DNA from 3 places in the Streptomyces sp. NPDC001020 genome. Region 2 is predicted to be linked to each of the others. Evidence: riboswitches for the same ligand, from Rfam matches in the RefSeq annotation. Region 2 holds a riboswitch; each other region holds the start of a gene.
The links. A riboswitch is a leader RNA that binds a small molecule or an ion and turns the genes downstream of it on or off. The one in region 2 is predicted to bind cyclic di-AMP.
Positions count from the first base shown of each region.

Region 1: linked by a shared signal. The riboswitch ahead of ACWDEX_RS11045 (transglycosylase SLT domain-containing protein) and the one ahead of ACWDEX_RS02030 (transglycosylase family protein) in region 2 are both predicted to bind cyclic di-AMP.
Region 3: linked by a shared signal. The riboswitch ahead of ACWDEX_RS35350 (M23 family metallopeptidase) and the one ahead of ACWDEX_RS02030 (transglycosylase family protein) in region 2 are both predicted to bind cyclic di-AMP.

Region 1 is NZ_JBSFLQ010000009.1:100,196-102,453, reverse strand. Features, by position in the region: gene ACWDEX_RS11050 (HAD family hydrolase) at 1-659, shown strand, start outside; gene ACWDEX_RS11045 (transglycosylase SLT domain-containing protein) at 690-1,187, opposite strand; cyclic di-AMP (ydaO/yuaA leader) riboswitch at 1,192-1,366, opposite strand.
Region 2 is NZ_JBSFLQ010000002.1:84,985-87,242, reverse strand. Features, by position in the region: gene ACWDEX_RS02035 (transglycosylase family protein) at 40-1,080, shown strand; cyclic di-AMP (ydaO/yuaA leader) riboswitch at 1,279-1,444, shown strand; gene ACWDEX_RS02030 (transglycosylase family protein) at 1,449-2,162, shown strand.
Region 3 is NZ_JBSFLQ010000066.1:16,166-18,423, forward strand. Features, by position in the region: gene ACWDEX_RS35350 (M23 family metallopeptidase) at 1-942, opposite strand, end outside; cyclic di-AMP (ydaO/yuaA leader) riboswitch at 954-1,111, opposite strand; tRNA gene ACWDEX_RS35355 (tRNA-Met) at 1,528-1,601, opposite strand; gene ACWDEX_RS35360 (dihydrofolate reductase family protein) at 1,695-2,258, opposite strand, start outside.

The sequences.
Region 1 (2,258 bases), on a different contig from region 2:
CGAGGGTGCGGCCGCTGCTCGACGAACTCGGCAGCCTGGGGCTCGCGGTGTGCGGACAGGGCGCGCAGGTGTACGACGCCCGCGCGGATCGGCTGCTGTTCTCCGTCACCCTGGACCGGGAGTTGGCCGAGACCGCGCTCGGCAAGATCGAGGCCGAGGTCGGGCAGGTGTACGCGGCCGTCGACCAGGACGGGGTGGACGGGCTCACGCTCGTCGAGCCCGGCTACCTGATGCCGCATCCCACCCTGCCCGCGGTGCGCGTCGAACGGCGCGACGACCTGTGGTGCGAGCCGATCAGCAAGGTGCTGCTGCGCCATCACGCCCTGTCCGACGACGAGTTGGCCACGGCGGCCCGCGAGGCGGTCGGTTCCCTTGCCTCGGTCACCATGTCGGGGCCCGGCACCGTCGAGCTTCAGCCGTGCGGTGTCACCAAGGCGACGGGTCTCGCGCTGGCCGCCGAGTACCTGGGCCTGTCGCCGTCGGCGACCATCGCCTTCGGTGACATGCCCAATGACATCCCCATGTTCCAGTGGGCCGCGCATGGCGTAGCCATGGCCAACGCCCATCCCGAACTCAAGGCGGTCGCGGACGAGGTCACAACGTCGAACGAGGACGACGGCATCGCCGTCGTCCTCGAACGACTCTTCGTGGGGCGGTAGGCCCCGGCGGCAGCTCTCGGCCGGGCTGCCTCAGTACGCGCTGTTGACGTTGTCGATCGAGCCGTACCGTGCGGCGGCGTAGTTGCACGCGGCGGTGATGTTCGCCACCGGGTCGTACGGGTCGAACGCCGTGCCCGGCACGTGGTACGTGCGGAACGTCGGGTCGATGACCTGGAGGAGACCCTTGGACGGGATGCCAGCTCGGGCGTTCGAGTCCCAGAGGTTGATGGCCTTCGGGTTGCCCGAGGACTCGCGCATCACGTTGCGGTAGATGCCGTTGTACGTACCGGGAATGCCGTGCTGCGCCATGACCGTCAGCGACTGGCGGATCCAACTGTCGAGGGTCGTGCCCTGGGTCGTCACGGCCACGGTCGGCGTGGCAGCGGGGGCGGCGAAAGCGCTGGTCGCGCCGGCGACCGGGAGGACGAGAACGGCTGCACCGGCGCCGGCGAGGGCGAGGGTGCGGGTGAGGCGGGTGGCCTTGGAGCCGCGGTCCCGACGGCGTGTGGGCAGGGCGAAAGCGGGCATGTCGTATTCCTCTCCTGACGCCTGCGAGGTGAGCTGTCGGGTTCGGGCGGGGAGGTGCCCGGCCATGTCCTCGTCGAAGAGGCCACGGCTTCACCCCGAGCCGTACCGGCGCGGTGTCCGGATCGGCGACTTACCTGGGTCCCCCGCTCCTGCCTTAAAGGGGTCGATGGGTTTTCGAGCGGTGGCAGGATTTGGCGTCCGCTCGGGTGAAGGGAAGGTATGCGGAAGCACATGTCGGAAACAAGGCCAGACATCACGGTCCGATCAAAATGACCTTGACCTGGGGGAATGGGGGGTATGATCCATTTTGTTGAGTAGGACTCAACTTGCCGCCTGCAAATGGGGAGTTGGCGAACGGCCTCGAATGTCCGATTTGGGTGCTGGCGTGACCCATTTCACTCACACCATCTTGATCCCAATTGGTGCGTAGCTCGCATAAATGGGTAATTCGGGCAAAAGGTTCACATTCTGGCAGTTACGAAGTCCTGTGCGCCGCAACCTCCGCCCCGCCGGTCGCCGTACACGGAATCCGTCCGTTCATTCGGTGTGCGCGGAATCCGCCCCTCCGGCACCGGTGGAACGCCGTCTCGCCGCACTTGTCGGCGGCGTGTCGTGCCTGCGCGTCTCCATGGGCAAGAAGGTGTGGTCGTGCGTGAAGGCGTGGCCGTGCCCCGCGTGCCGGGGGAGATGTGGCTCGTCGCGGGGCGCGGTGGAGTCAGTGGAGTGGGTGGCAGGGCGAGGTTTTGGGGCGGCCGGTGCGGATCGCCGGTCGGTGGGCGCCATGCCGGTGCGTACAGACGGGTGCCGCCCTGGGGTGAGGGTGAGGGTGGGTTTCAGTGTGAGCGCGGCATGGGTGGGACGTCGGTGCGTGCGCCCGGCCGGGTGACGGTGGCGGTCGCGTCTCTCGTGACGGCGCCTGTCGGGATCGCCGACACCCACCGAACGGGGGTCGCTTCCGGCTATGAGGGGCGCTTTTCGGCTGTACCGATAAATACCTTTTTGTATCACCTGGTCTTGAATGCGCCGTTCGTGATCCGATACGGCCTGGCCTGGAACAGCGGGCGCTCGTGG
Region 2 (2,258 bases):
GCCGGCGTTGGCCCCTGCTGTCGTGTGAAAGGCAACCGTATGCTCCCCGGGAACGGCCGTCACCGTCGCCCCCGTCAAGCCCCGGCCCTCATCGTCGCGGCCGGAGTGACCGGATCGGCGATCGCGATCCCGCTCCTCGGTGCCACCAGTGCGAGTGCGGCGGACGCCACCGCCTGGGACCAGGTCGCGATGTGTGAGAGCGGCGGTTCCTGGAGCGCCGACACCGGCAACGGACGCTACGGCGGGCTCCAGTTGACGCAGGCGGACTGGGAGAAGTACGGCGGCCTCGAGTACGCGCCCCGCGCGGACCAGGCCAGCCGCTCGCAGCAGATCGCCGTCGCCGAGAGGCTCCTGGCCCACCAGGGTGTCTCCGCGTGGCACACCTGCGCCCCCGTCTCCGGCCTGAACAAGCACTCCGGCTCGACCCGTGTGGACACGGGCGTCGCCGACGACTCCTCCCGCCCCACCGCCGACTCGACGCCCGGCCACGGCCGGTCCCACTCGCACGGCTCTTCCAAGTCGGCCGGACCGTCGCACGCTTCTCCCGCTTCCCCCTCCTCTCCCTCTCCCTCTTCCTCCCCCGCGCCCTCGACGTCCCCGTCGTCCTCCGCGCCCGACTCCTCCTCTCATGCGAAGCCGAGCGCCGGCTCGACCGCGAACGACGCCGGTGCGGGCGACGCGCGGGAGTCCCGTGGACCGTCGGAGGATGCGACGAAGCACGGCAAGTCGGACAAGTCCGTGCCGAGTGGAGACACTTCGGACGTGGATGCGGGCCGGGCCTCCAGCGGGGGGCGTCACCGCGGCGGCAGTGCCGACGAGGGTGGCACGAAGGGGCATGGGGGTGACTCGGCCGGTCGGCATGGCTCGCGTGACTCCCACGTCGCGCACGGCCCCGTCGACGGCTCGTACACCGTCCGCCCCGGAGACAGTCTGTCCGCCATCGCCGACTCGCTTGACCTTCACGGCGGATGGGGCGCGCTCTACGACGCGAACAAGAAGACGGTCGGCTCCGACCCCGACCTCATCTTCCCCGGTCAGAACCTCGCGTTGCAGGGTGAGCGGACCGAGGGGGAGCGCTGAACTGTCGCTCCTCTGACGACAGTTCACGTCCTACTTCGAGTTGAATGTCCGTTTTGGCGAGAGTGAGATATGAGTCTCATAAGTGCTGATCGTCTTTGAAATTCGACGGATCGGCTGCTTACGGTCATGACCGCTCGCCACAGCGGGCCCCGACGGTCGCAACGCCGAATCCTGCCAGCGGCCGCCCGGGAACAGTCGTCGCGTCAAGCGCCGTAGGCAGGAGCGGGGGACCCAAGGTAAGTGCCGCACCCGGGAGTTGACCGGGGCGGCTTGGGGTGAAGCCGCGTGCCCTCAGGTGCGCGGCCGGGCGACTCAACCGGCCCGAACCCGACAGCTCACCTCGCAGGCGTCGGTGAGGGGAACGAACCATGCTGTCTTCCGGCAAGGGCAAGCACCGTCGCCCGTCCAAGGCCGTCCGCGCCATCACGCTCGCCGGTGTCACCGGCGCCGCCGTCGCCGCCCCGCTGATGGCGGCCGGCAATGCCTCCGCCGCCACCGCCGCCGAGTGGGACGCCGTCGCCCAGTGCGAGTCCGGCGGCAACTGGTCCATCAACACCGGAAACGGCTTCTACGGCGGTCTGCAGTTCACCAACTCCACCTGGGCCGCGTACGGCGGCACCGCCTACGCCTCGCGCGCCGACCTGGCCACCAAGGCGCAGCAGATAGCCGTCGCCGAGAAGGTCCTCGCGGGCCAGGGCAAGGGTGCCTGGCCGGTCTGCGGCAAGGGTCTGTCCAGCACTGCCTACAACGGCGGCGCGGCCTCCTCCAGCGGCAACAGCTCCTCCAGCGGCAACAGCTCCTCCAGCGACTCCGCGCAGAGCGGCACCGCGTCCCGCCCGACCGAGCAGCGGGCGGCCCGCTCGTCGGAACGCCCGGTGGCGCAGAAGACCGTCACCACCCCGACCGGCAAGAAGGTCAAGAAGGGTGACGGCGAGTACCGGGTCACCAAGGGCGACACCCTCAGCTCCATCGCCGCGACGCATCACGTCCGGGGCGGCTGGCACAAGCTGTTCGAGCTGAACAAGGACATCGTCGAGAACGCCGACCTCATCTACCCGGGCCAGCAGCTCCACCTGAAGTGACAGGCGTTCGGTAGCCGGGCCACAGCCCCCTCTCCACGCGGCCTCCGGAGCGAGGTCGCGTGGAGAGGGCCCCCGTCCCCACGAACTCCCCGCTCC
Region 3 (2,258 bases), on a different contig from region 2:
CACGCGCCCGATGACGTCACCCGTGTTGACCTTCTGCCCGACGCTGACGTTGATCGAGGACTGGTGGCAGTACCAGAGTTCGGTGCCGTCATCGAGGGTGAGGACCGTGCGGTAGCCGTACGCGCCGGCCCAGCCCGCCTCGGTGATGGTGCCGGTGTGGATCGCCTTGAGGAGCGTGCCCGTGGGCGCGGCGAAGTCCAGGCCGGTGTGGTGGCCGGAGGACCACATGGTGCCGGGGTCACCGTAGTGCGAGGTCAGGGTGTACGAGGAGGTCGGCAGGGAGTACTGCTTGGCCAGTGCGGCCAGTCGCTCCGCCTCGGCCTTCTTCCTGGCCTCTTCCTCCGCCTTCCGCTTGGCCTCCTCCGCCTTCTTCTTCTCGGCGGCGGCCTTGGCCTTGGCTTCGTCCTGCGCCTTGGCCGCGTCCTCGGAGGCCTTCTTCGCGGCGGCCTCCTCAGCGACGCGCGCGGCCTCCTGGTCGAGCTGGTTCTGCTGGGAATCGGCCTGCTGCATGATCCGGGCGCGCAGTGCCTCGCCCGCGTCGTCCGTGCCCGAGGTGGCGTCGGCGGTGGTCAGGCCGACGTCGCTGAGGGTGGTGGCGGAGTCCTTCGGGGTTTCGCTGTCCTCGCCGATGAGCGCCTTGGCGGAGTCCTTGACCGAGGGCAGGTCCGGCAGGGATATCGACACCGGCGGCTTGCCGGTCTGGGCGGTGGCCATGCCGCCCGCGCCGACGGCGGCGATCACGCCGACGCCGAGAACGGTGGAGCTGCGTGCGAGACCGCCCCCGCGCTGCTTGACGCGGTGCCTGCCACGGACGGGGCGGAGGGACTCCTCCGAGGGGCTCCACTCCTCCCAGGGGCCCTCGTCGGCGCGAGCCACGAAGCCGTACGTCTGGGTGTCCTCGGGGGCGAACGAGGTGTTCTGGGCAGGCCGGTTGGACGCCACGAAGGCGCGCTCCTTTCCTTCCGTCTCGCCTACCGGGTTAGCTGACGGGTTCGGAGCGGGAAGGTCTCCTACGCGCGCATTCCGGCCGTGCTTCCACGGCGGCATCCGCCCGATTCACCCCAGGGTGTTGGTTCCCCGGTTCCCTTGCGGGATTCGGCACACGCGCACGGAGCCGCCTCTTGTGACGGCTGGGACGACCGCGCTGCGTTATCGAACGTTAATAGACACAGGGGCCGTATTCCAAGTTGTTCCGCCAGATCATTGACGTCCTCGGCCTGGACTTTCACCTCATGAGCGTTGGAAAACGGGCGAGTTGACCGCACCTCAGCCACCTCACAGGTATTGACGGTGCGTCAGTTGTTATGCGCACAGGGACGGTTTGCTCACGTGCTGTGACAAAGATCGGGGGTACGGGAGCGGCGCACGGTCGGCGGAGCCCGCACCTCCCTCGCACGACCGCCGATGTGGCGGACCGCTCCTCAGGAACGCGTCCGGCCTCTCGCGCCGGGCGTGCCCGCCGACGGCCGCGAGGGGAAAATGCACCGAGGGCCGGAACCCTTTCGGATTCCGGCCCTCGGCCATCAGTAGCGGGGACAGGATTTGAACCTGCGACCTCTGGGTTATGAGCCCAGCGAGCTACCGAGCTGCTCCACCCCGCGTCGGTGATTCCAGTGTACGTCATTCACGGGACTCCCCGCACACAGGTTTCGCGCCGCCCTCCCGCACCGGCTGTTTCAGCGCCACCGGTGCCGTCAGGAGCGGCCGGGCGGGGACAGCAGATGGGCGTTCGGGGCCTTCGCCCGCTGCTCGTACTCCGGCAGGACCACCACCTCCGCACCCTGCGCCGCCAGCACCCCGCTCCCGTCGGCCGATGCCACGAACGTGTCCGGCTCGCGCCAGGCCGTGACCACCCGCCGCACCCCGGCGTCGAGGATCAGCCGGGCGCACGGCGCGGGCCGGGAGGCACGGCGGGCGCACGGCTCCAGGCTGCTGTACACCGTGGCGGCGGCCAGCCGGGGGTCCGCCGGGTCGAGCTTCGCCAGCGCCGCCTCCTCCGCGTGGACCACGGGATCGCCGCCCTCCCGCGAGTGCGCCCGTGCCAGCTCCGTCCCGTCGGCCGCGACGATCACCGCGCCGACGCTGAAGGCCGTACGGGAGGGCGGGCACTGCGCCGCCAGCTCGCAGGCCTTCTCCAGCCACCGCCGGTCCGCGGCCGAGGCCTGCCTCCCGGTGCCGGGCGCCGTGGGGACGTACCGCAGCAGCACGACGTCCCCGACCGGTCGCGTCTCCACCAGCTGCATCCGCCCCGGCGGGTA